One region of the Faecalimonas canis genome, then DNA from elsewhere that is predicted to be linked to it. Evidence: a T-box and tRNA genes for the amino acid it is inferred to sense, from the RefSeq annotation. Region 1 holds a T-box; the other holds one or more tRNA genes.

Region 1 (16,338 bases):
AAGGGGACGATGAACTTGATATGACAAGAATGTATATTCATAGATAAATTTAATGTTGTGGAGGTATATTATGTTTGGGTTTAAGAAAAAAGAAAAGAAACCACTTTTGATTAAAGTGAAAGATGTGTTTTCGATCATCAAATCGGATTACGATGAAGGAATTGCTTTTTGTTTAATTGATTTTAATTTGGAAGGAAATCTCTATACAATGGGGGCGGTGCTTATTCCGAACAGCGAAGAAAAAAAGGAAAACATATATTTTGTTTTTGAAGAAAATCGTTATAATACTTATGAAGAGTTTACAGAAAACGTTAAGATTGACGGAAGGAAACTTTTCGATGCAGATACGATTATAGAAGTTGTGTGTGCGGGAATTATTGACGGAGAACCAATGATAAGAAGTCCTTGGGGAGATACCCGACTAGCGAAAATGGCAATTGCAGACTGATTTTAAAATTATAAATGATATGAAGAATTGGAAAATATGATATTCTATTATGTAAGGAAATGAAAAGAGGAGATAGGGTATGAAAAAGGGTACGATTTTTACAATACTTTTCCGATTATTAGGAATAATAGCGTTAATTTCAGGTATCCGCCTGATTGGTGGAGGCATTTATAATTATGTAGATGAACATAACCGGAAAGATTGGGTTCCAACAATAGCATATGTTACGGATGTATCCGGTGAATATTCAAGTTACGGAGGAGTGAAAGGTGCTTGACGAAGCCGTGTTGACTATGAAATTACTTATCAGTATGAGGTTGACGGAAAAGAATATTCCGACAAACTTTATAACAGAAGTGAGATAATGGAAATTGGCGATGAAGTAGAGATAAAGTATGATCCTGATGCACCGCAGGACTCTACCGACATATTAAAGCCTAGCGTTAAAAATTTGATTGTGTTTTTAATAGCCGGAGTAATGTTTACAACAGCAGGATTTTTCCTTTCGGGTGTTTGGGCATTATTGCAAAAAATACGGCATAGAGGAGAACCGGAAGAGGAAGAAATTCTTCCGCCGGAAGAATATGTATCGCCTGAGGAGAGAAAAAATATGGCTTCAAAACCTTCGGCATCTATTGGTAGCAGAATTGTAGTCGGTATGATTGTTTTCGTATGTATATTTTTAGGAATAAAATGCTTTTCGGGAGTTCGCTCTATAGATGCAGAAGAGTTTTCAGAACTTGTTCAGGAGGCAGGGTATATTACTACAGATACAACAGAAACGTTAAGTCAGGAATGGAAAGTCGGTTCGATGCTTAAAGAGGCGGTTTCAATTAATGAAGATAATATACGAATGGATTTTGTTGTTATGGATACGAATGCCAGTGCAGATGCGTTATTTAACGGTATGACGCTTCCGCTGTCAAACGGAGATGTGGAAGAACGTAAAGGAAGAGTTCATGAATTATATTCTATAGAAAATAAAGAATTATATATTGCCAAAATCCGTATTAGTGATACGGTAATATACACTTCCGTTCGTGCAGAATATAAAAATGAAATTGTGAAATTGTTGGACAAACTGGGGGATTGGAAAGAATAAATAAAAATATTTTGGAGGAGATAAAAGATGAATAAAAAGAAAAGAAACGAGATTATTTCAATTATTGTAGTGCTGTTAGTTTGTGTTGTATTATATGTTTTTTTTATGAATAAAAACATCTACACATTAAATATTCCGAAAGTGGACGATTTAAGTAGTATATCATTAAAAAGCGGAAGTGTGACGAAGGAAATTACAGATGCAAAGACTATGAAAGATATGGTTTCGCTACTAAATGGAAATGGAAGAATGACTAAAGAAGAAAGTGTAAATGATGCCCCTGTCGATGTAGAACAACCGATAAAAGTGGAATTAATTTTCAAGGAGAAAGATTCTTCTATTATTTATGTGTATGAAAAGAAAGATTGCTATTATTTGGAGCAGGCATACAATGGTGTTTATGAAATCAGCGAGGACGAGTACAATAGTTTAGAGAAATATCTACAATAAATTGTGACTAAACAAATTAATATTGATTCAGGTGAAAATTCAAAGTTGAAGATGTAGTCAACATGGGGGATAATTAAAAATAAACATCTTGACATTACGTTTTTGTGTGATAGAATAATGAATGGATTTATATAATAAAAAGGTAATGAATGTGTTAGTAGAGAACCGTTTTCTAGCAGAGAGGGGAAATCATTGGCTGAAAGTTTCCTTAAGTTCAGACGGCAATTGAATTTCCCACAGGAACCGCAGTTTTGAAGAAAGCATTTGTGTAGAAACTGACGTATTTGCACGTTACGCAAACCGAGAGCCTGTCTGCGACAGGAATTAGGGTGGTACCGCGATTAACCTCGTCCCTTTTGGGACGGGGATTTTTTTATGATATAGGAAAAATACATTCTATGAAATCAAAGTGTTTTATGAAAGGAGATAAAATAATGAAAGAAAAGTTACAGAGCATTCAGGAAGAAGCCGTTCAGCAGATTCAGGCCTCTGAAGTGCCGGAAAAATTAAATGAGGTAAGGGTAAAATTTTTAGGGAAAAAAGGTGAACTGACAGCCATTTTAAAAGGAATGAAAGATGTTGCACCGGAAGATAGAGCAAAAGTAGGGCAGTTAGTAAATGAAACAAGAGCAACAATCGAATCTCTTTTAGAAGAAAGAAAAACAAAAATGGAAAAAGAGATTTTGGAAAGAAAGTTAAAGGAAGAAGTTATTGATGTTACACTTCCTGCAAAGAAAAATACAGTTGGACACCGTCACCCGAATACGATTGCATTAGAAGAAGTGGAAAGAATTTTCGTTGGTATGGGATACGAAGTTGTGGAAGGACCGGAAGTAGAATATGATGAATATAACTTTGAAAAATTAAACATTCCGGCTGATCATCCTGCAAAAGACGAACAGGATACTTTCTATATTAATAAGGATATTGTACTTCGTACACAGACTTCTCCGGTACAGGCTCGTGTTATGGAACAGGGAAAATTGCCAATCCGTATGATTGCACCGGGAAGAGTTTTCCGTTCAGATGAAGTTGATGCGACACATTCACCTTCATTCCACCAGATTGAAGGACTTGTAATTGACAAAAATATTTCTTTCGCTGACTTAAAAGGAACTTTAGAAGTATTTGCAAAAGAATTATTCGGACCGGAAACAAAAACAAAATTCAGACCTCATCACTTCCCTTTTACAGAGCCAAGTGCGGAAGTAGATGTTACTTGTTTTAAATGTGGCGGAAAAGGCTGCCGTTTCTGTAAAGGTTCAGGCTGGATTGAAATTTTAGGATGTGGTATGGTACATCCGCATGTTTTGGAAATGTGTGGAATTGATCCGGAAGAATACAACGGATTTGCGTTCGGTGTAGGATTAGAGCGTATTGCTTTACTGAAATATGAAATAGATGATATGAGATTATTATATGAAAATGATATTCGCTTTTTGAAACAATTCTAATGGCGAAAGTTGTAATTCTAAAAAAAGTATAAAAAGGGACAGGGCAAAACTCAATTAGGGACGTAGTAAAACTTAAAAAGGGTACGTCCCAAATTAAAGAAAGGAAGAAAAAGAAGATGAATACATCATTATCATGGATTAAAGCATATGTGCCGGAACTTGATGTGACAGCACAGGAATATACAGATGCGATGACACTTTCAGGAACAAAAGTAGAAGGGTATGAAGTGTTAGACGCTGATTTAGAAAAGATTGTAATCGGGCAGATTGAAAAAATTGAAAAACACCCTGACGCAGATAAGTTAGTTGTTTGTCGGGTAAATGTCGGAGAGGAAACAGTTCAGATTGTAACAGGAGCAAAAAATGTCTTTGAGGGAGCAAAAATTCCGGTTGTTTTGGACGGTGGACGCGTTGCCGGCGGACATGATGGAAAGAAAACTCCGGGAGGAATTAAAATTAAGAAAGGGAAACTTCGTGGTGTGGAAAGTTTCGGTATGATGTGTTCTATCGAAGAACTTGGTTCTACAACAGAGATGTATCCGGAAGCGGCAGAGGACGGAATTTACATTTTTGAAGATGACGCTGTTGTAGGAAGCAGCGCAATTGAGGCGCTTGGAAGAAATGACGTTGTATTTGAATACGAAGTGACTTCAAACCGTGTAGACTGTTTCAGCGTAATCGGAATTGCAAGAGAAGTAGCGGCAACATTTAGAAAAGAATTCTGTCCTCCGGTCGTAAAAGAAACAGGGAATGATGAAGACGTAAATGATTATGTGAAAGTGTTAGTGGAAAATACAGACTTATGTCCTCGTTACTGTGCAAGAATGGTGAAAAATGTAAAAATCGAACCGTCACCAAAATGGTTACAGAGAAGACTTGCGTCAGTTGGTATTCGTCCAATCAATAACCTTGTTGATATTACAAACTATGTTATGGAAGAATTTGGACAGCCTATGCACGCATATGATATGTCAACAATCGCTGGAAATGAAATTGTAGTAAAAACAGCGCAGAGCGGAGAAAAATTCGTTACTCTGGATGGGCAGGAAAGAGAAATGGACGAGTCTGTATTAATGATTTGTGACAGAGAGAAGGCAATCGGTATCGCCGGAATTATGGGTGGAGAAAATTCTATGATTACAGAAAATGCAGATACTGTTTTACTTGAAGCAGCTTGCTTTGACGGAACAAATATCCGTAAATCAAGTAAAAAAGTCGGACTTCGTACAGATGCTTCAGGAAAATTTGAAAAAGGACTTGATCCGAATAATGCAAAAGCAGCAATTGATAGAGCGTGTCAGTTGATTGAAGAATTGGGAGCGGGCGAAGTTGTAGGAGGAACGGTTGACGTTTATGGTAAGGTGAAAGAACCTGTTCGTGTACCATTTGATGCCGAGAAGATTAATGTAATGTTGGGAACTGATATTTCAGAAGAAGAAATGCTAGGTTATTTTGAAAAAATCGGCTTGGAATATGATGAGGAAGCAAGAGAGGTGATTGCACCGACATTTAGACACGATTTATTCAGACTTGCAGACCTTGCGGAAGAAGTGGCTAGATTTTACGGATACGATAACATTCCTACAACACTTCCAAGAGGGGAAGCGACAACAGGAAAATTATCATTTAAACTTCGCATTGAAGAAGTGGCAAGAAATATCGCAGAATTTTGTGGTTTCAGTCAGGGAATGACATATTCATTTGAAAGCCCAAAAGTATTTGATAAATTATTAATTCCTGCTGAGTCGAAATTAAGAGAAGCAGTGGAAATTATGAACCCATTGGGAGAAGATTACAGCATTATGCGAACAACTTCTTTAAATGGAATGCTTACATCATTGGCAACGAATTATAATAGAAGAAACAAAGATGTGCGTCTATATGAATTAGGAAATATCTATCTTCCAAAACAACTTCCGGTAACAGAATTGCCTGAAGAACGTATGCAGTTCACACTCGGTATGTACGGAGATGGTGATTTCTTTACAATGAAAGGTGTTGTAGAAGAATTTTTTGACAAAATCGGTTTACATGAGAGAGAAACATATGATCCGAATGCAGAGAAAACATTCTTACATCCGGGACGTCAGGCAAATATTATTTATGGTGGAAAAGTAGTCGGATATCTTGGAGAAGTTCATCCGCAGGTTGCAGATACTTACGGCATCGGAACAAGAGCGTATATTGCAGTGTTAGATATGCCTGAAATTGTGGATTTGGCTACATTTGACAGAAAATATGAAGGCATTGCAAAATATCCGGCTGTAACTCGTGACATTAGCATGGTTGTACCTAAAGAAATTTTGGTAGGACAGATAGAAGAAGTGATTGAAAAGAAAGGCGGAGAATATTTAGAAAGTTATCAACTTTTTGACATCTATGAAGGCTCACAGATTAAGGCGGGATTTAAGTCGGTTGCCTACTCTATTGTATTCCGTGCGAAAGATAAAACATTGGAAGAAACGGACGTTACAACAGCAATGACAAGAATTTTAAAAGCCTTAGAGGAAATGGGAATAGAATTAAGACAGTAGACTTAGAACGCTTGCACAAAAAAAGTGCAAGCGTTTTGTGCATTATATCTAAAGTGTAAAGATGTTATTGAAAGGAAATGGAAAATATAGTATAATTTAAACAAAATCATATGGATTGTAACTATTGAATTAGGCAAGACCAAGAACAGTATATTTGACTCACTTTTTCAGATTGGACAAGATGTTTCAAAATGTTTTTGGTCTTTTTTTTGAAGAAAAGAATTTACCGAAAAGATAGTCGATTCAGGAAAGGAAAATTTATGAAAAAGATTTTAAAACGTATCTTAACAGGCGTGCTTGCTGTTGCTATGGTACTCACTATGATGCCGATTTCAACACCGACAGTACAGGCAGCGGAAGATAAGACAACTTATGAAATTTATCCAAATCCACATGAGATGTCTTATCAGGACGGCGAATTTGTTATTCGTCAAGAGGTAAATGTCGTTTTTGAAGAAACGATTGATTCTGTTACACAGAAAAGAATGAATGAAGTTTTGGCTTCAAAAAACAAGAAAGTAACTACTTCACAGAAAAAAGTGGAGGGAAAAACAAACATTTTAGTAGGTACATATAATTCAAAAGGATATGTAGATACTTATGTAAAAGAGCACTACAATGTTGCTGCAAGTTTGTTTGAAAAATTTGGAGCAAACTTTGTTGCTTCTAACAATGGAGAAATCGTTGTATTAGGACGTGATACAGATGCAGCGTTCTATGGTATCACATCTTTAAAACATATCTTTAATCAGATGAACGGTTCAACAATCCGCAACTTTACGATTAAAGATTATGCAGACACCAATATCCGTGGATTTATCGAAGGATACTACGGAATTCCATGGTCTAATGAAGACAGAATGTCTTTGATGAAATTCGGTGGAGATTTTAAGATGACTTCTTATATCTTTGCTCCAAAGGATGACCCATATCATAAAGAAAAATGGCGTGAAGAATATCCTGCTAAAGAACTTGCAGAAATTACAGAAATGGTAAAAGTGGGAAATGAAGCTAAATGCCGTTTTGTGTGGACAGCACATCCGTTTATGGGTGGATTCAATGCCAATAATGCAGATGCTGAAATTCAGGCATTGTTAAAGAAATTTGAACAGTTATACAAAGCAGGAGTGCGTCAGTTCGGTGTACTTGGCGATGACGTAGGACAGTTAAATAAAGACATTGTTGTTAAAATGATGAAAGAAGTATCTAAATGGGCAAAAGAAAAAGGTGACGTATATGACACTGTATTCTGTCCGGCAGGTTACAACCATTCATGGCAAGGAGATTACTCTGAGTTAAATAAATATGATAAAGAATTTCCTGAGGATATTAAAATCTTCTGGACAGGTGAAGCGGTATGTCAGCCGGTTGAACAGAAAACATTAAACCATTTTAGAACACACAACCTTAACGGACAAGCAAAAAGAAGAAGTCCTTTATTCTGGTTAAACTGGCCGGTAAATGACATTAATGGTCAACGTTTGATGATGGGAAAAGGTAGTCTTTTGCATACAGATATTACACTGGAAGACTTGGCGGGTGTTGTAACAAACCCTATGCAAGAGGCGGAAGCATCTAAAGTTGCTATTTTTGCAGTGGCAGATTATGCTTGGAATGTAAAAGCGTTTGATGATGATAAGAGTTGGGAAGATTCTTTCAAATATGTAGATGCACAGGCTTCAGAAGCATTACATACATTATCAAAACATATGTCTAATCCACAACCGAATGGTCACGGACTTGTATTAGCTGAATCAGAAGAATTACAGCCATTGATTAATAAAATCAATACGCAGTTAACAGCAGGAAAATTAGTTGACGCAGATGCAAAACAGATGATTGCAGAAATGCAGACAATCATCGATGCTTGCAAAGAATTCCATGCGCAGAGTAAAAACGCAAACTTAAAGAAAGAATTGAAACCGTTTACAGGTTCTTTGGCAGATTTGGCAAAAGCTATTCAGGAATATGTCAAAGCAGAGATGGCAGTAGAAGCAAAAGATATGTTCACTGCATTTAACCACTATAATACAGGTTACAGTGCATTATTAAGCAGTAAGAAACATGAGAGAAAAATGCTTAATGGTTCTGCTATGGTTAGCCCTGGATCAACACACTTAATTCCATTGGCTGATAAATTACAGAAAAAATTATCAGGTCCTGTGAATGACTATGCAACAGGTGGAGTAGGTTCACAGCAAGTGGAAATGACAGCTACATCTAATATTAGTGGTTGGCATCAAGGACCAATTGGAAATATTATCGATGGTAATGACAAAACACATGCATGGGCAAATACAGAAGAAAAAGTTGGACAATATTTCCAAGTAGCATTTAACAAACCAGTAACTGTATATGGTATTCATATCATCAATGGTGCAAACCAAGATAATAAGCATCAGGATACATTCGGTACAGCACAGTTGAAATACAAAGTTCAAGGATCTGAAGAATGGAAATTGGTAAGCCAGGATACTTATAGAGATTATGCAGAATTTGTTGATGTAAGCCAGATTGAATTGGAAAATGTTGTTGCAGTTCGCTATGAATGTACAGAAAAAGGCAGTGGAAACAAATGGCCTGCAATGCGTGAATTCAAAGTATCTACAATACCTGAAAATGCAGAAAACTTTACAAAAACAGTTATTCGTACAAGTAATGCAGAAGGCTGGTCAGTTTCTTCAGGAAAAGAAACAAATGTAGTAGACGGCGATTTAAACACAAATGTACACTATAATGTAAGACAGCAAGGAGATCCAGTAAATACAACTATTGTCGGTGATTATGTTGGGGTAGAATTATCTAAACCAATTGTATTAGGAAAAATCAATATTACACAAGGCAGAGATGATAATGATGGAGATTATTTTACAGATGCAGATTTAGAGTATTCAATGGATAAAAATAAATGGACAACAATTAAAAACTTTAAAAATGCAAGAAAGATTTCTGTAGACGTTTCAGATCAGAATATTACTGCAAAATATGTACGTTTAGTGAACAAAAAACAACAACCGACATGGATTGCAATGCGTGAATTTGATGTAGATGCAAAAATCTTCCATAACGGAAAAGTATTTACAAACGTGGATAAATACAAAAAACATACAGCAGATTATCTTGCTGATACAGCAGAGGTAACACCGATTGATAATGTGACATTAGCAAAAAATGAATACATTGGATTGAAATTGGATAGAATTCATGAATTGGCAGAGATTACAAGTAAATTATCAGATGAAAATTTAACTGTTCAACTATCTAAAAACAATGTAGAATGGAAAGATATTAACGTAAAAGAAAGCAAAGCAACAAAAGTGACTGATGATGCACGTTATGTTCGTATTATTAATAAAACAGAAAATGCTATTACATTTAATGTGGAAAAATTCGCTGTAAAAACAGTAGAAATTTATCCGAAATCAGTAAAAGAAACAAACTACAGCGAAATTGAAAATCCATTAAATGTATTTGACGGAGATATTACAACAGCAACACATTATAAGAATAGTCAGACGCAAGGAAAATTCTTTACTTATGATTTAGGACAGGAAATCGACTTAAAAACATTTAAAGTTGTATGTCGTGACAGTGAACATGACTTCCCACGTCATGCAAAATTCTCTGTATCTACAGATGGAAAAACATGGGAAGAAATCATGACTTTAGGAAATCAGGATAAGGACAACGAAGGAGAATCAGCAGGTTCAGACCATATCAATACTGTTTTACCTACACATGAAATTTCTTACAATGTGAAGAAAGAAACAAACATCAATAAAAAAGCAAGATACTTGAAATTTGAAATTACAAGAAATAAATCTGGTAGTGATAAATGGGTGCGTTTCAATGAGCTTGAAATCAATGACGGCGAATTTATGCCATCAGAAAACAACCCAACATACAAATCAGATGCTGAAGAAACAAGAGATGGTTTATTCAGAAATATGTCAGACGGTGACATTGCAACAATGTTCGTGCCAAGCAAAGACAACGGATATGTACAGTACTCACTTTCTGATAACACAGATGTAAATACAATTAAAGTTTTACAGAATGCATCGGCAATTTCTAATGCGACTGTAAAAGCACGTGTATGGGAAAATGGAAAAGACAAATGGGTAACAGTTGGTAAGTTAAGCCAGTCTTATAATGAATTTGTTCTTCCAAATAATACTGTTTTACTTGATGTAAAAGTAGAGTGGAATAAAACAACACCAAACATTACTGAATTATTAACTTATAAGTCAGAATATAAAGCAGCAGATAAGAATGCATTAAAAGTATTAATTGACAGCAAACAGGATACGACAAGATGGACAACATCTACTGCAAAAGTATATGCTGATGCTTATAAAGCGGGACAGGAAGTAATGACTAGCGAAAATGCTTCACAGGATTCTGTAAATAATGCAGTAACAGCAATCAACAAAGCGATTGAAGGAAAACAGTTAAAAGGTGATATTTCTGTACTGGAAACAATCGTTAAAGATGCTTATAAAGATGCCGATACATACACAGCAAAAACATGGGCTGTATATGAAAAAGCAATCAATGCTTGTAAAGTAGCAATCGAAAACAAAGATGATACATCTGAAAAAGATGTAGAAACATTGAAAAAAGCAGTGGAAGATGCAAAAGCAGGATTAGTATACAATCCAACAAATCAAGAAATGGCTTCGATCGCAGTTGAAGAAGCAAATGCCTTTATCGCATCTATCACAAATCCGGAAAAGGTATATACACAGAACTCATGGAAAGCATATGTTGATGCTAAAAAAGAGGTAGAAAGTTTATTAGAAGAAAACAAAACAACACCACAGCATCCGGATAAATTTGAAGCAGCATTAAATAAATTAACTGCAGCAAAAGAAAACTTAGTTGCTTTAGGTGAATTACCTGCATTAATTGCAGAATTTGATGCAATTAAAGATTCGTCTATTTATACAGAAGAATCATTTGGTGCGTATAGAACAGCAGTAGACAATGCACGTCAGTTGCTTCTGAACGGAACAAAAGAAACTATCGCGGAAGCAATCAAAAATATTGAAACTGCGAAAGCAAACTTAAAATTAAATGGAAATGTAAACGCATCAAAAGTGGAGGCGTTATTAAAAGAATTGAAAGATTTAACAGCAGGAGATTACACAGAAAAATCATTTAACGAGTTACAGAAAGTAGTAACTGAAATTGGAAACAAAGATTTATCTGCTTTAAGTCAGGAAGAATTACAGAATTGCTTCAATCAGTTAAACGATGCAAAACAGAACTTAGTATCTGTAAAAGCATTAAAAGAAGCAATCGCTTCAGCAACAACATATCCGGCAGATAAATATACTGCAAATAGTTATAAAGTATTAACAGATGCAGTCGCAAGTGGAAAAGCATTATTTGCAACTGGTACAAAAGAAGAAGTAAGTAAAGCAACAGATGCTATCTACAAAGCAATGAAAGGTTTGGTTGTAAGAGCAAATGCTGATGAAGTGAAAGAGTATGTTGAGTCTATCGTAGAAAAAGACTTAAGCAAATACACAGAAGAAAGTGCCAAAGTATACAAAGACGCTTTAGCAGTATTAAAAGATATGTTAAATGATTTAGACAATGTTTCGGCAAAAGCATTCGCACAGGCGAAAGCAAACTTTGAAAAGGCAGAAGCAGGTCTTGTAGTAAAAACTACAACAAAACCAAACAATAAACCAAGTCAGAACAACAAACCGGTAAAAACAGGTGATACAGCAAACAGCGTATTCCCAATGTTAGTTATGATTGCAAGTTTAGCAGTTGTAGGCGGCGTTCTCGTATTTAGAAGAAAAAGAACTAAATAATACAAAGTAAATGTAGAGAAAAGAGGTTTCTAAATAGAAATCTCTTTTCTTTTGATGAAATTTCTCGGAGAAAATGTTATAATTACACCATATTGTGAAAAGGGAGAGAGTTTCGTTGAGCAGAAATACGATGAGAAAGTTATTGGAGCAGCCGGCAATGTACAAATATATGCCTGATGTGTTTGGAAAACGAATACTTGAGATTGGATGCGGTTACGGAAGAAATTGCAGATATTTTGCTGAAAATGGTGCAGTTAAAGTGCTGGGAACAGATATTTCCGGAAAAATGCTTCAGACTGCGAAAAGAAAATCTTTAGGGCAGCCTATAGAATATCGCTTGTTAGAGCCGGAAAATACAGTAGAAACGGAAGAGAAATTTGATATGATATACAGTTCTTTTGTTTTTCATTCTGTAAAGCATTTTGATAAATTCATTGCAGAATTAAAGGATTTGTTACATAAAGGCGGCATTTTGCTTTTTTCTCAGAAGCACCCGATTACAACGGCAACTATAGACAGAAAGTCCGGCTGGAATTATAATGAATGGGGAAAAGAAATTTCTTATACATTTTCAAATTATCATCAATCGGGAAGACGAGGGTCCGGTTGGTTTATTGATGATGAGATTATTTATCACAGAACAATGGGGGAAATCATAACGACACTTGGACAGAACGGTTTTTGTATAGAAATTGCAGACGAAACAAAGCCAAGTCCTTTTTTATTAAAACAATATCCGAAGTTGGAGAGAGAGATGTTAAAACCGGCCTTTTTGATTATACGGGCGAGAAAGATATAGAGGAAGGATACGAAGAATGAAACGAGAAGATTTTTATTTTGAATTACCGGAAGAACTGATTGCACAGGATCCGCTTGAAGACCGTTCCGGTTCAAGACTTTTAGTTTTGGATAAAGAAACAGGGAAGACAGAACACCATATTTTTAAGGAAATTATCAATTATTTGGAAGAAGGAGATTGTCTTGTTATCAATGACACAAAAGTACTTCCGGCAAGATTAATTGGTTCTAAAGTAGGAACTGATGCGAAAATAGAAGTTCTTTTGTTGAAGAGAAGAGAAAATGATATTTGGGAAACTTTAGTAAAACCGGGGAAGAAAGCAAAAATAGGAACAAAAATTCGTTTTGGAGAAGGGCTATTGGAAGGAGAAGTTGTTGATATTGTTGATGAGGGAAACCGATTAATTCAATTTCGCTATGAAGGAATTTTTGAGGAAGTTTTGGATCAGTTGGGACAGATGCCTCTTCCACCATATATTACACATCAGTTAGAGGATAAGAATCGCTATCAGACTGTGTATGCAAGACATACCGGTTCGGCGGCAGCGCCAACGGCAGGACTTCATTTTACGGAAGAATTATTAGAAGAAATTGCAAAGAAAAATGTAAAAATTGCCAGAGTAACGCTTCATGTAGGACTTGGAACTTTTCGCCCTGTAAAAGTAGATAATATTTTGGAACATCATATGCATTCGGAATTTTATCAGATTGACGAGGAAGCGGCACAGAAAATTAATGAAACAAAGGAGCAGGGTCACCGTGTAATCTGTGTTGGAACGACAAGTTGCAGAACGGTTGAGTCGGCGGCGGATGAAAATGGAAGATTGCAGGCGACAAGCGGTTGGACGGATATTTTTATTTATCCGGGATATAAATTTAAAATTTTAGATTGTCTTATTACGAATTTTCATTTGCCGGAATCTACGTTGATTATGCTTGTGTCGGCTTTGGCAGGAAGAGAAAATGTGTTGGCAGCATATGAAGAGGCTGTAAAAGAGAGATACCGTTTCTTTAGTTTTGGAGATGCAATGTTTATTAAATAGAGTGGTGTGTACCACTCTATTTTTGTATCTGATAAAAAACTTGCTAAAATCTTTTGTTTGTGTAAAAATGAGTTTGTGAAGGAGTTAGTTGTGACAAACATCTGACGGATTTCAGTGAAAGGAAGTAAAATGACAAATCAGTTTGAAGAATATGAAATAGAAAAAAAGAATGATGCGGTGACAATATGCAGATGTTATGTCTGTGGTGGAGTGATTGAAATTCCTGAGAAAATTGACGGTTGTTTTGTGACGGAAATAGGTGATTATGCTTTTTCTGCTCATGGTCCGTCAGGGAAAGGCGATATTTCGGTCTGTGGGGCAAAGTTAAAAGAAATTATTTTGCCAAAAACAATCAGGAGAATTGGTAAATATGCTTTTTACGGCTGCAGTGAATTAGAAAAAATAAGTTTTTACAGCAATATTTCCGATATAGGTGCGGGAGCGTTTACCGGATGTCATCGGGTAAACAGGTTGGATGTTACTCTGGTGAAAGGCGAAAAATCCTGTCTTCGTGAGTTACTTTTGGAACTTAGGGAAAAACAGTCGGTTACGCTTAAAAGTGAACAGGGTAAGGCAAAACTTGTCTTTCCTGAATTTTTCGAGGAGGCGGTGGAAAATACGCCTGCAAGAATTTTGGAAACTCATACGCATGGGAGTGGGATGTGGTATCGGAATTGTTTTATCCAGACAGAAATACAGTTTGACTTATACGACAAACGCTTTCCGTGGGCGAGAGAGGATGAAGAATTAAATGTTGTATTGGAAATGACATTTGGCAGGTTGTTATATCCGATGGAGTTAAGTCGAGAGGCGGAAATAAAATATAAAGCATTTTTGACGGAATATTTTGAGGAAGCGTGCAGGTGGGCATTTTCAAGAGAAGATTTTGGTGAGATGAAATATCTGGTGAAAGAGATTGCTGTTGAAAAAGAAATGTTGCAGCAGATGATTCGTATTGCGGGGGAACAGAAAAAAGAAGAGATTTTCAGTTATTTGATGAATGAAGAACACAAACGGTATCCGAAAAAGAAAGAAAAAGAGGATAAATTTGTATTATAAAGGCAGGTGAGGACAATGGCGAGAGAGTGGAACGTGTTGCAGAAAGAACAACAAAAAGATTTGGAAAAAATAGAAATCTGTATGGAGATATGGGAACAGGCAAAACAGGAACTATATGTTTCCATGCGTTTTTTTCATGTTGCCCTCAGCAGATTGGAGTTTGAACCACAGTATTCTTCGGGCGAGATTGGGACAAACGGTGAAACGGTATATTTTTTGCCGGACACTCTTATCAGTCTGTTTCGGGAAAATCGCATAAAAATAAATCGAATGTATCTGCATATGATCTTGCATTGTTTGTTTTTACACTTCGCATTGCCTGCGACTGTGGATGGGCGTTATTGGAATCTTGCTTGCGATATTGTCGTGGAGAAAATGATAGATTTTCTTGATGCGAGAAGTGTGAAACGCTATGTTTCTCCGTATAGAAAAAATCTTTATCAGACAATCGAGTCAGAAAAAGGAGTTTTGACACCGAAAAATGTATATGAATTTTTGCGAAAGACAAATGTTTCGGAAGAAGATTTAAGGAGAATGGAAAATGAATTTTATATGGATAACCATTCTATGTGGTCTGAACATTTGACACCGAAAAGTACTCAGGAAAGAAACAGACGCTGGAAAGAAGACAGTGAGAAAATGCAGACGGAGATAGAAACTTTTGGGAAAGAGCAGTCAGATGAAATAAAAGAGATACTTGAGCAGATACAGATTGAAAATAGGGAAAAATACGATTATAGAAAGTTTTTAAGAAAGTTTTCGGTTTTGAAAGAAGAAACACAGGTAGACATGGATTCTTTTGATTATGTATTTTATCATTATGGTATGGAATTATATGGAAATATGCCGTTGATTGAACCGCAGGAAACAAAAGAAGTTTATAAAGTAGAAGATTTTGTCATTGCAATAGATACGTCCATGTCATGTAAAGGGGAACTGGTAAAACAATTTTTGCGGGAAACGTACAGTGTTCTTAGCGAATCGGAAAGTTTCTTTCGTAAAGTGCGTATACACATTATTCAATGTGACGATAAAATTCAGTCGGATGTTGTTATTTCAAATGAGGAGGAACTTCGTTCATATATGGACTCCTTTGAAGTAAAAGGACAAGGAGGAACAGATTTCAGACCAGTGTTCGTCTATGTGAATGAATTGATTAAGCGAAAGGCGTTCCACCATTTGAGAGGATTGATTTATTTTACAGACGGTTACGGTACGTTTCCGGTGAAAAGACCTCTTTATGAAACGGCGTTTGTTTTTATGAAAGAAGATTACAGAGATGTGGATGTGCCGATTTGGGCAATGAAATTAATTATAGAACCGGAAGAATTTAGTGGAAAGGTGGAAGCAGAATGGACATAAAGAGAGCAAAACAGGAAATTAAAGATACGATTTCAGCGTATTTGTTGAAAAATGAGTATGGAGAATATGCAATTCCTTCTTTGCGGCAAAGACCAATATTTCTTATTGGGGCTCCGGGGATTGGGAAGACGCAGATTATGGAGCAGATTGCGAAGGAGTGCGGAATAGGAATTGTTTCTTATACGATTACACATCACACAAGACAGAGTGCAATCGGATTACCGTTTATTTCAAAACACATTTACGGTGAAAAGGAATATTCG
Region 2 (16,338 bases), on a different contig from region 1:
AAAATATCATCTCATCTGCGAAGTTTATCGGGAAAATGTGGAATTAATTGCAAAGAAAAGGAAAGAATCATTAGAGGAGGCGGGAAGAAATGTAAGGCGTGAGGCTTTTGAAAAAACTTTGCAAAAGTATCATGGGACAAAAATCGCATTGGCGCATCATAAAAATGATAATGCGGAAACGCTTCTGATGAATCTTGCAAGGGGTAGCGGCTTGGCAGGACTTGGAGGAATGCGTCCGGTAAAAGATAACAGAATTCGTCCGCTTCTCTGTCTTGAGAGAAAAGAGATTGAGGAATACTTGAGAAGCAAATGTATTTCTTATTGCACAGATGAAACGAATCTTTCTGATGATTACACAAGAAACCGTGTGCGTAATCATGTGATACGGATTTTGGAACAGGGTGTAAATGCAAAGACAGTGGCACATTTTTCAGAAACAATGGAGAGAATATGGGAACTTCAGGATTATATGGAAGAGGAAACAGAAAAATTATATAACCGTGTTGTTTCGACAGAGGAAAAGAAGAGAATTATTTTGAAAGAAGAATATGAAAAAGTTTCTTCTGTTTTTTGTGGGTTAATTATAAAAAAAGCGATTGTTTCTATGGCGGAAAGGGAAAAAGATATCCATGCCGTGCATATAGAGGAAGTCCGTAAATTAATGGACAATCAGGTGGGAAGAGAAATTTCGCTTCCTTATGGCATATGTGCATACCGATGTTATGAGGGGGTATGTCTGATGCATGTAAAGGAAAAGGAGCAGAAAATACAACAGGAAAAAGTAAAGTTGGATTTATGGAAGAGTAACAACAGACGGATAGGGGGATGGCACATTTTTTATGAAATAAAGGATGTGGGGGAAATAGAAAGAGTTGAGATAGAAAACCCCTACACGAAGTGCTTTGATTATGATATAATGAACAGTACTATAACGATACGGACGAGGGCTGCGGGTGACTATATTACTATTAATGAAAAGGGAACAAGGCAGAAATTAAAATCCTATTTTATCAATGAGAAGATTCCGAAAGAGGAGAGGGATAACATTCTTCTTCTGGCGGATGGAAATCATATTTTATGGATTTTCGGATATAGAAAAGGATGTGCGTATCAAATAGGTAAGAATACAAAACATATATTGAAAATCACAATAGACAAAGGAGAAGAAGATAATGGCAGAAAAGATTAAAGTGTTAATTTCAGAAGAAGAAGTAAATGAGAGAATTGAAGCGTTAGGAAAGAAAATCAGTGAAGATTATGCCGGAAAAGAGGTACATTTAATCTGTGTATTAAAAGGCGGAGTATTTTTCATGTGCGAACTGGCTAAGAGAATTACAGTTCCTGTATCTATGGACTTTATGAGCGTAAGCAGTTATGGTGACGGAACATCTTCAAGCGGAGTAGTGAAAATCGCAAAAGATTTGGACGAAACATTGGAAGGAAAAGATGTTATTGTTGTGGAAGATATTATTGATTCAGGAAGAACATTGTCATACTTGTTGGAGATTCTCAAGAAGAGAGGACCAAAGAGTATGGGATTATGTACATTGCTTGACAAACCGGATCGTCGTGTAAGAGATGTAAAAGTAGACTATGTGGGATTTGAAATTCCGGATGAATTTGTAGTTGGATATGGACTTGATTATGCACAGAAATATAGAAATCTACCATACATCGGCGTAGTGGAAGGTGTCGAGTAGAAAGGGGTATTAGGAAATTGAATAATGGTAAAAGCAGAGGTGTAAGTGGTTTTCCCTTCATCTTCTTAATTGTGATGTTTTTAGGAATGTGGTGGTTATTGAACGATACTCCGCAGGGCGAAACAGCCTATACCTACAGTGAATTTAAGTCTGCTGTTCGGGAAGATGATGTGAAAACCGTTACAATTAAGCAAAATAAAGCAATTCCAACCGGGCAAGTGGAAGCGGTTTTAAAAGATGACAGGAAAGAAACGTTTAATGTATCGGATGTAAAAGAAGTTGAAAAGTTCTTGGAAAAAGAAAAAGTAGACTATTATGTAAATGATGTTCCGAAGGACAGTTGGTTTGTAACGACAGGATTTTCAACGCTTGTATCCGTAGGACTTATTTTATTCCTGTTTATGATGATGAATCGTCAGGCAAGCGGAGGTGCAGGTGCGAAAGCGATGAATTTCGGAAAGAGCCGTGCAAAAATGAGTACGGACAAAGATAGAAAGATTACGTTTTCGCAGGTAGCGGGACTTCAGGAAGAAAAAGAAGACTTGGAAGAAATTGTGGACTTTTTAAAAGAGCCGAAGAAATATATTCAAGTCGGAGCAAGGATTCCGAAAGGAGTACTTCTCGTAGGCCCTCCGGGAACGGGTAAGACACTTCTTGCAAAAGCAGTTGCAGGGGAAGCGGGTGTTCCGTTTTTCACCATTTCCGGTTCAGACTTTGTGGAAATGTTTGTCGGTGTCGGCGCTTCCCGAGTGAGAGATCTGTTTGAAGAAGCGAAAAAGAATGCACCATGTATCATTTTTATAGATGAGATTGATGCGGTTGCGAGAAAGCGTGGAACAGGAATGGGTGGCGGTCATGATGAGAGAGAGCAGACTCTGAACCAACTTCTTGTTGAGATGGACGGTTTTGGTGTGAATGAAGGCATTATTGTAATGTCTGCCACAAACCGTGTAGATATTCTTGATCCGGCGATTTTAAGACCGGGACGATTTGACAGAAAAGTTATGGTTGGAAGACCTGATGTAAAAGGAAGAGAGGAAATTCTCCGTGTACACGCAAAAGGGAAACCGCTGGGTGATGATGTGGATTTATTACAGATTGCGCAGACAACAGCGGGCTTTACCGGAGCGGATTTGGAAAATCTGTTAAATGAAGCGGCAATCAATGCGGCGAAAGAAGACAGGGTTTATGTAAAACAGGATGATATTCGCAAAGCGTTTGTAAAAGTCGGTATCGGGGCGGAGAAGAAGAGCCGTATTATTTCCGAGAAAGAAAAGAAGATTACAGCATATCACGAGGCAGGACATGCGATTTTATTCCATGTTCTTCCGGATGTAGGACCTGTTTACAGTGTGTCTATTATTCCAACAGGAACGGGGGCTGCAGGTTATACAATGCCTCTTCCTGAAAAAGATGAAATGTTTAATACAAAAGGACAGATGCTGCAGGATATTACGGTATCACTCGGTGGACGAATTGCGGAAGAAATTATTTTTGATGATATTACAACGGGGGCATCTCAGGATATTAAGCAGGCGACAGCCATGGCGAAATCGATGGTAACAAAATTTGGTATGTCAGAGGCGCTTGGCCTGATTAATTATGATAATGATAGTGATGAAGTGTTTGTGGGGCGTGATTTTGCACATACGTCAAGAGGATACGGTGAGGAAGTTGCAGGTCAGATTGACAGAGAAGTGAAACGTATTATTGATGAATGTTATGCGAAAGCGAAATCAATTATTGAGGAATATCAGTCTGTACTTCATGCGTGTGCCGAGGCTCTGCTTGAAAAAGAAAAAATTACAAGAGAGGAATTTGAGGCGTTGTTTGAAGAAACGGTTTCTGAGAGTTAGAGAAGGAGTGCTTCTATGAATAGACAGGCGTTATTTAGTGATGGGACGGGGAGTTATGTTTGGCCTCCCGACCCGTCGGTAAATGGCCGGATTACTATACGTTTTCGCACAGCTAAAGATGATGTGGAAAAGGTATGGCTTGTATCCGGAAAAGAAAGATTGCCGATGACAAAGACAGGAACAAAAGGGAACTTTGATTATTATACGGTTGAAAAACAATTGGGCAGTGAGATTTTTTATTATTATTTTGAGATAAAGAGTAAAGATGATTATTGCTACTATAATACATACGGAGTTTGTAAAGACCTGATTCATTCTTATTCCTTTGCCGTTGTACCGGGATTTTCTACACCTGACTGGGCGAAGGGAGCGGTAATGTATCAGATTTTTGTTGATCGGTTTTGTAACGGTGATAAAACAAATGATGTGGAAACAAGAGAATATTTGTATATAGGAGAACCGTCCCAAAAGGTGACGGATTGGAACCGTTATCCGAGAGAAATGGATGTGCGTGATTTTTACGGCGGAGATTTAAAAGGGGTTATGGATAAATTAGACTATCTTCAGGATTTGGGTATTGAGGCTATTTATTTTAATCCGATATTTGTTTCTCCTTCTAATCATAAATATGATATACAGGATTACGATTATATTGATCCGCACTATGCGGTAATTGTAAAAGACGGCGGAGATTTAATTGGAGAGCGTGCTAAAAATAATGTTCATGCGACAAAGTATCAGGTAAGAACGACAGACAAGGAGAATTTAGAGGCGAGCAATCGCTTTTTTGCTCAGTTAGTTGAAGAGATTCATCGGCGAGGAATGAAAGTGATTTTAGATGGCGTATTTAATCACTGCGGTTCTTTTAATAAATGGCTGGACAGAGAGCATATTTATGAGAGACAACAGGGATATGAAAAGGGGGCATATGTTTCAAAGGACAGTCCCTACAGGGAATTTTTTCATTTTGATGCAAATAATGACTCCGACTGGCCGTATAATAGCCGTTACGAAGGCTGGTGGGGACACGATACCCTTCCTAAATTAAATTATGAAGATTCTCCAAAATTGGAAGAATATATATTAAATATTGCAAGAAAATGGGTTTCTCCTCCGTACAATGTAGATGGTTGGAGATTGGATGTTGCCGCGGACTTAGGTTACAGTAACGAGTATAATCATGAATTTTGGAAAAAGTTCCGTAATGCCGTTAAAGAAGCAAACCCGAATGCTGTTATTATTGCGGAGCATTATGGTGATCCGGGAGAATGGCTTTTGGGTGATGAGTGGGATACGGTGATGAATTATGATGCTTTTATGGAACCGATTACATGGTTTTTAACCGGTATGGAAAAGCACAGTGATGAGGAACGACATGAACTTTGGGGAAATGCAGATCATTTTATTGAAACGATGAAATATCATATGTCTAAAATGTTTACACCGTCAAGTCTTGTTGCGATGAATGAACTTTCCAATCATGACCATTCCCGTTTTTTGACGAGAACAAATCATATGGTTGGGCGAGCGGCGCGGCTTGGTCCGGAAGCGGCGGAAGAATATGTGAGTAAGGCTGTTTTCAGAATTGCCGTCACAATGCAGATGACTTGGATTGGTGCGCCGACTGTTTATTATGGTGATGAAGCAGGGGTATGTGGATTTACCGATCCGGATAACAGACGAACGTATCCTTGGGGATTTGAGGATAAGTCATTGATTTCTTTTCATAAAGAAATGATACGTATCCATAAGAAATATGAAGAATTTAAGAGTGGTTCGATTTTATTGTTACACGGTGATGAACATATTTTGGCATATGCCAGATTTAGTGATGAAAAGCAGTTTGTCGTCGTGATAAATAATAGAAGTGAGCGTGCGGAAGTGGTTGTTCCGGTATGGCGTGCCGGCGTTCCGGAACAAAGTCGGATGAGAAGATTGATGTACACTTATGATGATGATTATACAACAGAATATGAGGAAATCATTGTGAAAAACGGTGAAATTGTTGTTAATATGGGAAAGCATTCGGCACTCGTAATGAAAACAATGGAATTTTAAATTATAGGGCGTCTTATGGCGTCCTATTTTTAAATAATTATAAGTTTTTCTTGCTTTTTTTATTGGGATATGGTATAAATAATTATTGTTGAGATGTATGGATGGATTCCCGAGTGGCCAAAGGGGGCAGACTGTAAATCTGTTGGCACCGCCTTCGAAGGTTCGAATCCTTCTCCATCCATTCCAAATTTCTTATTTATATATGCCGCAGTGGCGGAACAGGCAGACGCACAGGACTTAAAATCCTGCGGGACTTATACTCCCGTACCGGTTCGATTCCGGTCTGCGGCAGTAAAAAGAAGCGGGAGAGAAATCTTTGAGATACAAAGGTTTCTCTCTTTCTTTTTGAATGTATATGTAAAAGTGCATTTTTAGAAAAACAGACTAGGAAATTGTAGAGAACTGCGGTATAATGTACCGAGAGTAAGAAGTAGTATAGAGTGAAAGAGAAGATAATTGAGGAGAAAGAGATGAAAGAGATGAAGATCACAGATACAGTTAAGTATATAGGTGTAGATGATAAGACGTTAGATTTGTTTGAAAGTCAGTATGTGATTCCAAATGGAGTTTCCTATAACTCATATGTCATTCTTGATGAAAAAGTAACGGTTATGGATACGGTAGATGCAAGGGCGACAGAAGAGTGGCTTGCTAATTTGGAAGAAGTTTTGAATGGAAGAACGGTAGATTATTTAGTTGTATCTCATATGGAACCGGACCATGCGGCGAATGTACAGAGATTAATTGAAAAATATCCGAATATGCAGGTGGTTGGAAACGCAAAAACATTCAATATGATTCTACAGTTTTTTAATGTAGATTTAGAAGGAAGAAAAGTTGTTGTAAAGGAAGGCGACACTTTAAATATTGGAAATCATACATTACAGTTTTTTATGGCTCCAATGGTACACTGGCCGGAAGTTATGGTTACTTATGAACAGTCAGAGAAAATTCTCTTTTCAGCAGATGGATTTGGAAAATTCGGAGCGTTAGATGTAGACGAAGAATGGGCTTGTGAAGCCAGACGTTATTATTTTAATATTGTAGGAAAATATGGTATGCAGGTACAGGCGCTTTTAAAGAAAGCGGCAACACTGGATATTGAAATGATTTGTCCTCTTCATGGTCCGATTTTAAAAGAAAATTTAGGATATTATATTGATAAATATAATACATGGAGCAGTTATGAGCCGGAAGAAGAAGGCGTTTTGATTGCGTACGCTTCTATTCATGGAAATACTGCGGCGGCAGCGAAAAAAATGGCGGAAATCCTTTGTGAAAAGGGTGTGAAAAAAATTGATGTGATAGATTTGGCGAGAGGTGATATGTCAGAGGCGCTTGAAGATGCATTCAAATATGACAAATTGGTTGTGGCTTCAGCGACTTATGATAATGGAATATTTCCGTGTATGGAAGACTTTTTAGCACATTTAAGAGCGAAAAATTTCCAGAAACGTAAAGTAGCACTTATGGAAAATGGTTCGTGGGCGCCGACAGCGGCAAAACAGATGAAAGCAGTGTTTGAAGGGTTGAAAGAAATGACAATCTGCGATACGGTAGTGACAATCAAATCCGTGATGAATGACGACACAGTGGAAGTTATGGAAAAAATGGCAGATGAATTAATGGCGTAAAGTGATAAGGGCATGGCGTGTGAACCATGTCCTTTTGCTTTATGGTGGAGTAATGAAAAAGTTGAATAATTATGAAAAAAGTTCTTGACAATATTTTATATATCTGATATGATATTAAACGTGTCAGAGATAAGTTATCAAATGGCATAAGCCCAGATAGCTCAGTCGGTAGAGCAGAGGACTGAAAATCCTCGTGTCGCTGGTTCGATTCCGGCTCTGGGCATAGTTGAATAAGATTTATTATGCGGGTGTAGTTCAATGGTAGAACACTAGCCTTCCAAGCTAGATACGTGGGTTCGATTCCCATCACCCGCTTTTTTGCTGTGTAAAAATAGAGAATATGCTATACTATAATCAACTAAGCGATATGTTTTGTAGAGTAAGGAGTTGACGGTATGGTTAAGAAAATGAGTATTCTGTTATTTGTAACGGCATTATCCTTTTCTACTATTTCCTGTAAAAAAGAGGTAAGCCCATTAGAAGATGTGAACAAAGATAATCTTGTTCAAATCTCAATGGCTGATGAGGAAATAATAACACGCGGGCAAGAATATATTGTTTTAGGTGAGGATGACTCCGAAACATTGCTGGAGGAGTTGAAAAATATATCATATAAGAAAGTGGACAATGATAGCATTAAGGGTTCGATTTATCATATGGAGATACAGTTTGAGGTGGAAAAAGAAATCATGTTAAAGACACTGTATTTTTATAATCCGGATAAAATTAAAATAGATGACGAACTGTATCGGACTCCAAAAGAAACATATAAAAAGTTTGAGAAATATTTTTAGTGAAAATGGGCGTATCAATTTTGGTATGCCCTTAAATTTTGTCTATTATCAGATAAATTGAAACACTTCTTAAGGAAAAGATAAGCATTTGTTCATAGAATATAAACAAAATACGGATTGTTTTAAAAGAATACAATTTATAAAAAATATTTTCTTGCAATTACTGGGGTGACCATATAAAATAAGTCTAACTTTATAAAACGGTAAAATGAAAGGAGATATTACTAGGAAAAAGAATTTGAAAAAACTTGTTACTTTTTTATTGGTTTTTGCCTTATGTTTTTCCTTTTGTCCGTTTGCATTAGCAGTGGATGGTTCGGTGTAAAAAACGCCAGATGAGTCAAAAGAGTACTACTTAGATGTGGTTGATGAAAACGGAAATATTATTACTCTTTTTGTTGAAGAAAGTACGTATTATCTTGAACAATTCAGTACTCGTTCTATCCCTTCTCATCAAGGGGGAACGGGAGGTCATAAAGTAGGCGAAACAAAAACAGTTAAAGTTAAAATCACAAATGCTCAATTGGCTGGTATTGGTAAAGTTGGAGATATATTAAAAGGAAATGCGTTGACAAAACTAGGGGAATTAGCCGGTCAAGCAGCAGTGAAAGCAGTGGGAAAAACTATAGCTAGAGGTGCTGGTACGGTTGCCATAGTTGCAGGAGCTATTGGAATTGCAAACGCATTTATAGGGAATAATGGTTTTCAAGTGACAATGACATTTAAGTGGACACATTTTGAACACAAAATCCAAGGAATAGATCTGTATGATTGGGGACTTAGTGGCGTGAAAGTTGTCCCTTATTAAAGCAAAAGTTTCATACAGAAGCGAGGTGGATTGTTATGAAAAATGTAAAAAAATATTTACCTTATATCATTGATGTTATAATCTATATTGTTATTGGAATTGGTATAGTCCGTAATTGGATAGCGATTAATATTCTTCTTCTAATTCTCTTGCTAAAGATAATACTTGACGAGTTTCGTGGGTGGAAAGAAAACAGGAAAATTTCAACGTTTATTTCATTTCTTGCATTGTTTGTTGGGTGGATTTTGCAGATAGCGTTGACAATAAAGACCGGAAAACTACTATAAATATTCTTATTATAGACTGTGGGGCGTATCAAACGATACGCCCCACAATTTTATTTCGTCAGCACCTCGGCGCCGTTTTCAGTAATTAATACCATATATTCAATCTGAGCGGACAGACCGTCATCTTCCGTGTAAACGGTCCAACCATTATCCTCGTCGACAAAGAAATCAGGACTTCCTTCATTAATCATCGGTTCAATAGTGAAAATCATGCCCGGAACGAGTACCATTTCACTTCCTTTTGGTGTAACGTAACTGACAAAAGGCTCTTCGTGAAATTCAAGACCAATTCCGTGTCCTCCAATATCCTCTACAACGGAATAGCCGTTAGCCTGTGCGTGAGAGTTGATTGCATCTGCAATGTCGCCTAAATGTCCCCAAGGTTTTGCCATTGCCAGACCTCTTTCTACACATTCTTCTGTAACTTGAACGATTTTTTCTGCTCTTTCAGAAATTTTTCCAATAGTAAACATTCTGGAAGCGTCAGAAAAATAACCATTTAAAATTGTAGATACGTCTACATTAATAATATCTCCTTCTTCAAGGATAATATTTTCATCAGGGATTCCGTGACAGATTTCATTATTTAATGATGTGCAGACACTTTTTGGGAAACCCTCGTAGCCGAGAGGGGCAGGGATTCCGCCGTGTTCGGTTGTATAGTCATATACGAGTTTATCAATTTCAGCAGTACTCATTCCTGCGTGAATATGTTTTGCAACATGGTCCAATACGGCAGTATTTAATTCAGCGCTTTTTTTAATTCCTTCAATCTGCTCGGGAGTTTTCAATATATCGCGGGTCGGCACGATATGCCCCTGTTCTTCCAGTAAAGCAATTTTCTCATCAATAAACATATGGCATTTTTTATATTTTTTACCACTGCCACACCAGCAGGTATCATTTCTCTCCATATTAAATCCTCCTTCTTTTTCATTCTATTCTATTATAGAACATTTTTTGCAGAATGACACGGACAAAATGGAAATTAAAAATCTTGTTTGTGTTCCTGTATTCGTGCTATAATGAAGTGTCAAGCAGACAATTTTTGCGTCAGCATAGAAGGAGAGAGGATATATGTCATATACAGCATTATATCGTAAATTTCGTCCGAGCGAGTTTGATGATGTTAAAGGACAGGATCATATTGTGACGACTTTGAAAAATCAGATAAAAGCAGATCGTATTGGTCACGCCTATCTTTTTTGTGGGACAAGAGGAACGGGTAAGACGACAATAGCCAAAATTTTTGCAAAGGCAGTGAATTGTCAGCATACGGTAGACGGAAGTCCTTGTGGTGAGTGTGAAATGTGTCGTGCCATTACTTCGGGAGCGTCCATGAATGTGATTGAGATAGATGCGGCGTCCAATAATGGTGTAGACAATATTCGAGAAATTCGTGAAGAAGTGGCGTACAGACCAACCGAGGGGAAATATAAAGTTTATATTATTGACGAGGTGCATATGCTTTCTATAGGAGCGTTTAATGCACTGTTAAAGACCTTGGAAGAACCGCCGGAATATGTTATTTTTATTTTGGCGACTACAGAGGCACATAAAATTCCGATAACCATTTTGTCGAGATGTCAGCGATATGATTTTAAAAGAATTAGTATTGATACGATTGCTGACAGGCTGAGGGAACTGATGTTAGAAGAAAAAGTGGATGTGGAGGAAAAGGCAATTCGCTATGTGGCGAAAATGGCGGATGGTTCTATGCGAGATGCACTCAGTCTTTTGGATCAGTGTATCGCTTTTTATCTGGGACAGAAGTTGACTTATGATCATGTGCTGGAAGTGCTGGGGGCAGTGGATACAGATGTGTTTAGCAGGCTTCTCCGTCAGATATTAAGAAGGGATGTTTCTGCCGTACTAAAGAGTGTGGAAGAACTTGTTATGCAGGGACGCGAACTGACACAAATGGTAAATGACTTTACATGGTATTTGAGAAATCTGCTTTTGGCGAAAACTTCTGATAATATGGAAGAGGTTTTGGACGTTTCTACAGAGAACTTGCAGCAGTTGCAAGAAGAGGCGGAAATGATAGAAGTTGATGTGCTTCTTCGCTATATTCGAATTTTTTCGGATTTATCTAATCAAATAAAGTATGCAGTGCAGAAACGTATTTTATTGGAAGTAACGTTGATTAAATTGTGCAAACCTGCTATGGAAACAAATCAGGATACACTGCTTGACCGTATTCGTGCCGTGGAGGAGAAAGTGGAACAGGCGGGAGAGATACAGGTTGTCAGAGAAGTAGTTGAAACGAAAAGAGAACCGATGGTGAAACCGGTGTTGGAAAAAGCGATTCCGGAAGATGTAAAAGAAGTTGTGAAAAATTTTCGTTCAATTGTCAATGAAACTTCGGGGCTTTTAAAAGGATATTTGAAAAATGCAAGATTAAGCCTTGGAGGCGAGGATAAATTACTTGTTATTCTGCCGGATGAATTGTCGGCAGATTTTGTCAGACAGGAACAGCACAAACAGGAATTAACGGAATTGATTGAAAACAGAATCGGCAAAGCGATTACGATAGAAGTGCGTCAAGTGGAAGAAGGACGTAGATTTGAGGAAAGTTTTGTGGATATAGAACAAGTAGTGCATATGGACATTACAATAGAAGATTAAGGAGGATTTTAATATGGCAAAACGTGGAGGATTTCCGGGAGGAATGCCTGGGAATATGGCGAATTTAATGAAACAGGCTCAGAAAATGCAGCGTCAGATGGAAGAGCAGGCAAAGGAAATGGAATCAAAAGAATTTACGGCAACTGCGGGTGGTGGTGCTGTAGAGGTGACTGTATCAGGAACAAGAACGGTTACGAAAGTGAAATTACAGGAAGAAGTAGTTGATCCGGATGATATAGAAATGTTGGAAGATTTAATTATGGCAGCGACAAATGAAGCACTTCGTAAAGTTGATGAGGAATCTTCATCCGCAATGGCAAAACTTACAGGCGGATTAGGCGGAGGAATGCCATTCTAATTTAGGGGAAATAGAAATGGATTATTATAGCAGTCAGATAAGCAAATTGATAGAGGAACTTTCAAGACTTCCCGGAATAGGAGCGAAATCTGCGCAACGTTTGGCATTTCATATTATTCATATGCCGAAAGAACAGGTAGAACAAATGGCGAATGCCATGGTAGAGGCGAGAAACAATGTTCGCTACTGTTCAAAATGTTATACGCTGACGGACAGGGAAGTATGTCCTATTTGTAGTGACAGCAGTCGTGATGAGAAGACGATTATGGTTGTGGAAACAACGAGAGATTTGGTTGCCTATGAAAAAACCGGAAAATATCGCGGAGTTTATCATGTACTTCACGGTGCGATTTCTCCAATGCTTGGAATCGGACCAGGGGATATTAAATTAAAAGAACTTATGGAACGTTTACAAGGTGATGTGGACGAAGTGATTATTGCGACAAATTCCAGTCTTGAAGGGGAAACGACAGCGATGTATATAAGTAAATTGATTAAACCTACAGGTATTAAGGTAAGCCGAATTGCAAGCGGAGTTCCTGTTGGTGGGGATCTGGAATATATTGACGAGGTGACATTGCTTAGAGCGTTAGAAGGAAGAACAGAATTATAACGTTGGAGAATAGGAGTTGCGTCTTACAGCAAAGTAGGATAGAATAGGGTAGAAAAGAAAGAAAACAGGAGGCAAGTCTAATGAACAAATTAGAATTGATGAAAGTTGCTAATGAAGTTCGTAAAGGTGCGGTGACGGCGGTATTTAATGCTAAGTCGGGACATCCGGGCGGATCGTTATCTGCGGCGGACATTTACACATATTTATTTTTTGAAGAGATGAATATTGATCCTGCCGATCCGAAGAAAGATGACAGGGATCGTTTTGTGCTATCAAAAGGGCATACGGCACCGGGATACTATGCGGCGTTGGCAAATAGAGGATTTTTTCCGGTAGAAGATTTAACTACATTGAGAAAAGTTGGTTCATATTTACAGGGACACCCAGATATGAAGCATATTCCGGGAGTAGATATGTCAAGCGGTTCTCTAGGACAGGGTATTTCGGCAGCAGTAGGTATGGCGATTTCGGGGAAACTGAGAAAGAAAGATTATAGAGTATATACACTGTTGGGTGACGGAGAAATTCAGGAAGGTCAAGTTTGGGAAGCGGCAATGCTTGCGGCACATCACAACTTAGATAATTTAGTTGTTATCGTGGATAACAATAACCTTCAGATTGATGGTTCGATTGATGAAGTCAACTCTCCATATCCGATTGATAAAAAGTTTGAAGCATTTAATTTCCATGTAATCAATGTGGATGGACATGATTTTGATGCTCTTGACGCTGCGTTCAAAGAAGCGAGAGCAACAAAAGGTCAGCCGACAGCCATTATTGCAAAAACAATCAAAGGAAAAGACGTTTCCTTTATGGAAAATCAGGCTTCATGGCATGGTGCTGCTCCAAATGAAGAACAATATGCAGTTGCTATGGCAGATTTAGAGAAAGTAGGTGAAGCATTATGTCAGATGTAAAGAAAATCGCAACGAGAGAAAGTTATGGCAATGCTTTAGTGGAATTAGGGAAACAACATGAGGATATCGTAGTGCTTGACGCAGATTTAGCGGCAGCAACAAAAACAGCAATGTTTAAAAATGTTTTCCCTGAACGTCATATTGACTGTGGTATCGCAGAATGTAATATGGTTGGTGTGGCAGCAGGACTTGCGGCAACAGGAATGGTTCCGTTTGCGAGTTCATTTGCCATGTTTGCAGCAGGACGTGCTTTTGAACAGATTCGTAACTCTGTAGGGTATCCGAAATTAAATGTAAAAATTGGTGCAACTCATGCCGGAATTTCCGTAGGGGAAGACGGAGCGACACACCAGTGTAATGAAGATATTGCTTTAATGAGAACAATTCCGGGAATGGTTGTTATCAACCCTTCGGATGATGTGGAGGCAAGAGCGGCAGTAAAAGCGGCTTATGAACATGAAGGACCGGTATATCTCCGCTTTGGAAGGTTGGCAGTTCCTGTTATCAACGACAATACAGAATACAAATTTGAATTAGGAAAAGGTATTACTTTAAAAGAAGGTAAAGATGTGACAATTATCGCTACGGGGCTTCCTGTATCGGAATCTCTTGAGGCGGCAGAAATGTTAGAAAAAGACGGAATTTCTGTGAGAGTTATCAATATTCATACAATCAAACCATTGGATGAAGAAATTGTTGCGAAAGCAGCAAACGAAACAGGCAAAATCGTTACAGTAGAAGAGCATTCTATTATCGGTGGTCTTGGAAGTGCGGTTTGTGATGTTGTTGCAGAGAAAGCGCCTGCAAAAGTAATGAAAATCGGGATTAATGATGTATACGGAGAATCGGGTCCGGCGTTGGAATTAATTAAAAAATATGGTTTAGATGCGGAAAGCATTTACAAAAAAGTAAAAGCATTTGTATAGAAGAAATACACCTTGAGTTTTGACTTGAGGTGTATTTTTGACAAGCGGGGGCAAAATGAAGAGGGAAAATATCGTTCAAAAAATATATAAATTGAGAGAAGAGTGGAAATATGATTTTTATGAGTGTGTACAGGATATTGCGGAACATCCTGTAGTATTGCGTATGAAACTTTATTCTCATCATGGCACGACAAGTTGCTATAAACATTGTATGAATGTGGCGTATTATAATTACCAGTGGTGCAGATTTTTTCATTTGGATGCAAGGTCGGCAGCAAGAGGTGCTATGCTACATGATTTGTTTTTGTATGACTGGCATACTCATGCGGCAAAAACAGGAGATAGATTTCATGGGCTGACACACCCAAACACTGCTTTGAAAAATGCAGAAAAATTTTTTGAACTGAATAAAATAGAAAGAGATATTATATATTCTCATATGTGGCCGGTGACTTTGTTTAGATTTCCAAAGACAAAAGAAGGATTTATTACGACATTAACCGACAAATATTGTGGCGCTTGTGAGAGTAGTAAAAGAAGAAAAAGAGAGAAAAGGCGGGAAAAATAAAAATCCCGTCTTTTTCTGTATGAAAAAGTCGAAACTTTTCAGAGGTAAGGTGACAATATCCGATAAAATAAGCGTTTCTCATATGCTAGTATGAAGAAAAATATGCGGATGAGGTGAAGAGTTATGGAAAGAAAAATCCCTAAAAATGTAAAGCAGATAGGAAATGTCAGTGATTCTCTGAAAATTTATGTGGAAGATTATGTCGATACATATCTAAATCAACTTTGTGAAAAAGAGGCGGAAAATCCGGTTGGAGCATTTTTGATAGGAGATGTTGTCAGAGAAGAGGAATTGGAGTACAGATATATTTACGGTGCGATACAAATGGAGGAACTTGGACAGGATGAAAATGGTGTTTTTGTCAGTGAAGGAACATGGAAAAACGCCTGTGAGGTGTGTCAGACTTTCTTTGAAAACGGAGAAATTATCGGTTGGTTTGCGGCAATACCGGGTATTCCATTTGCGATGAATGGGAATTTGAAAAAAGTACATCAGGAAATATTTGAAAAAGATAAGGGGGTTTTTATTTTAAAAGATCCTGTCTGCAAAGATGAAATGTATTTTGCACCCAAATTTAATGATTTAATGCAGATGAACGGACATTACATTTATTATGAAAAAAATCCGTCTATGCAAAATTATATGATTTCCTCCCGTAAAAAGATTGGCGTTACACCCAGTGAAATTGTTGTGGATAGGGCTGCAAAAAGTTTTCGCGATTTAGTGCAGAACAAAATGCTGCAACAGGAGAAAAAAGAAATGAGCAGGTGGGCATATGGAGCGGCAACATTTCTTATTTTGGTGATTTTAGTTATCGGCGTAACGATGATTAATAATTATGATAGGATGAAATCTGTTCAGAAAGCGATAGAAACTATTTCAAATTCGGTTGGAGAGAAAGAAGAGGCAGAGGAAAAAGAAAAGAAAGAAAATAAAGACGAGAAAAAAGAAGAGCAAAAGGAAAATGTTTATATTGTGGAAAAAGGAGATACGTTGGAAAAAATCAGTAAAAAAGCATACGGGGATATTCAGCATATCGAGGCGATCAGTAAAATGAACGGCTTAGAAAACGGGAACTTGATTTATATCGGTCAAAAATTATTACTGCCATAAAGAAAAAATATGCTATAATCATAAAATACAAATGCGAAAAGGGGAGAAATTGAATGGAAGGGAAAAAAAGCAAAAAAG

Evidence for each region. A T-box is a leader RNA that pairs with one kind of tRNA and senses whether it is charged. The one in region 1 lies ahead of pheS (phenylalanine--tRNA ligase subunit alpha), so its partner is inferred to be a tRNA-Phe.
Region 2: it has a tRNA-Phe gene. The T-box ahead of pheS (phenylalanine--tRNA ligase subunit alpha) is inferred to sense a tRNA for this amino acid. The anticodon was not compared.

The regions. Positions count from the first base shown of each region.
Region 1 is NZ_BAAHSI010000016.1:1,161-17,498, forward strand. It holds gene ACYPXO_RS04540 (GNAT family N-acetyltransferase) at 1-47, shown strand, start outside; gene ACYPXO_RS04545 (hypothetical protein) at 71-448, shown strand; gene ACYPXO_RS04550 (hypothetical protein) at 528-725, shown strand; partial or broken gene ACYPXO_RS04555 (DUF3592 domain-containing protein) at 744-1,550, shown strand; gene ACYPXO_RS04560 (DUF5301 domain-containing protein) at 1,578-2,000, shown strand; T-box leader at 2,137-2,358, shown strand; gene pheS (phenylalanine--tRNA ligase subunit alpha) at 2,435-3,454, shown strand; gene pheT (phenylalanine--tRNA ligase subunit beta) at 3,571-5,988, shown strand; gene ACYPXO_RS04575 (beta-N-acetylglucosaminidase domain-containing protein) at 6,249-11,813, shown strand; gene ACYPXO_RS04580 (class I SAM-dependent methyltransferase) at 11,929-12,612, shown strand; gene queA (tRNA preQ1(34) S-adenosylmethionine ribosyltransferase-isomerase QueA) at 12,629-13,654, shown strand; gene ACYPXO_RS04590 (leucine-rich repeat domain-containing protein) at 13,784-14,713, shown strand; gene ACYPXO_RS04595 (vWA domain-containing protein) at 14,729-16,075, shown strand; gene ACYPXO_RS04600 (ATP-binding protein) at 16,066-16,338, shown strand, end outside.
Region 2 is NZ_BAAHSI010000006.1:2,632-18,969, reverse strand. It holds gene tilS (tRNA lysidine(34) synthetase TilS) at 1-1,189, shown strand, start outside; gene hpt (hypoxanthine phosphoribosyltransferase) at 1,173-1,700, shown strand; gene ftsH (ATP-dependent zinc metalloprotease FtsH) at 1,718-3,556, shown strand; gene ACYPXO_RS01885 (glycoside hydrolase family 13 protein) at 3,572-5,614, shown strand; tRNA gene ACYPXO_RS01880 (tRNA-Tyr) at 5,714-5,795, shown strand; tRNA gene ACYPXO_RS01875 (tRNA-Leu) at 5,819-5,905, shown strand; gene ACYPXO_RS01870 (FprA family A-type flavoprotein) at 6,085-7,248, shown strand; tRNA gene ACYPXO_RS01865 (tRNA-Phe) at 7,399-7,471, shown strand; tRNA gene ACYPXO_RS01860 (tRNA-Gly) at 7,493-7,563, shown strand; gene ACYPXO_RS01855 (hypothetical protein) at 7,644-8,042, shown strand; gene ACYPXO_RS01850 (hypothetical protein) at 8,404-8,850, shown strand; gene ACYPXO_RS01845 (hypothetical protein) at 8,886-9,137, shown strand; gene ACYPXO_RS01840 (methionyl aminopeptidase) at 9,188-10,051, opposite strand; gene dnaX (DNA polymerase III subunit gamma/tau) at 10,215-11,765, shown strand; gene ACYPXO_RS01830 (YbaB/EbfC family nucleoid-associated protein) at 11,779-12,123, shown strand; gene recR (recombination mediator RecR) at 12,140-12,736, shown strand; gene ACYPXO_RS01820 (transketolase) at 12,817-13,653, shown strand; gene ACYPXO_RS01815 (transketolase family protein) at 13,641-14,579, shown strand; gene ACYPXO_RS01810 (HD domain-containing protein) at 14,635-15,147, shown strand; gene ACYPXO_RS01805 (LysM peptidoglycan-binding domain-containing protein) at 15,271-16,260, shown strand; gene ACYPXO_RS01800 (DUF5711 family protein) at 16,314-16,338, shown strand, end outside.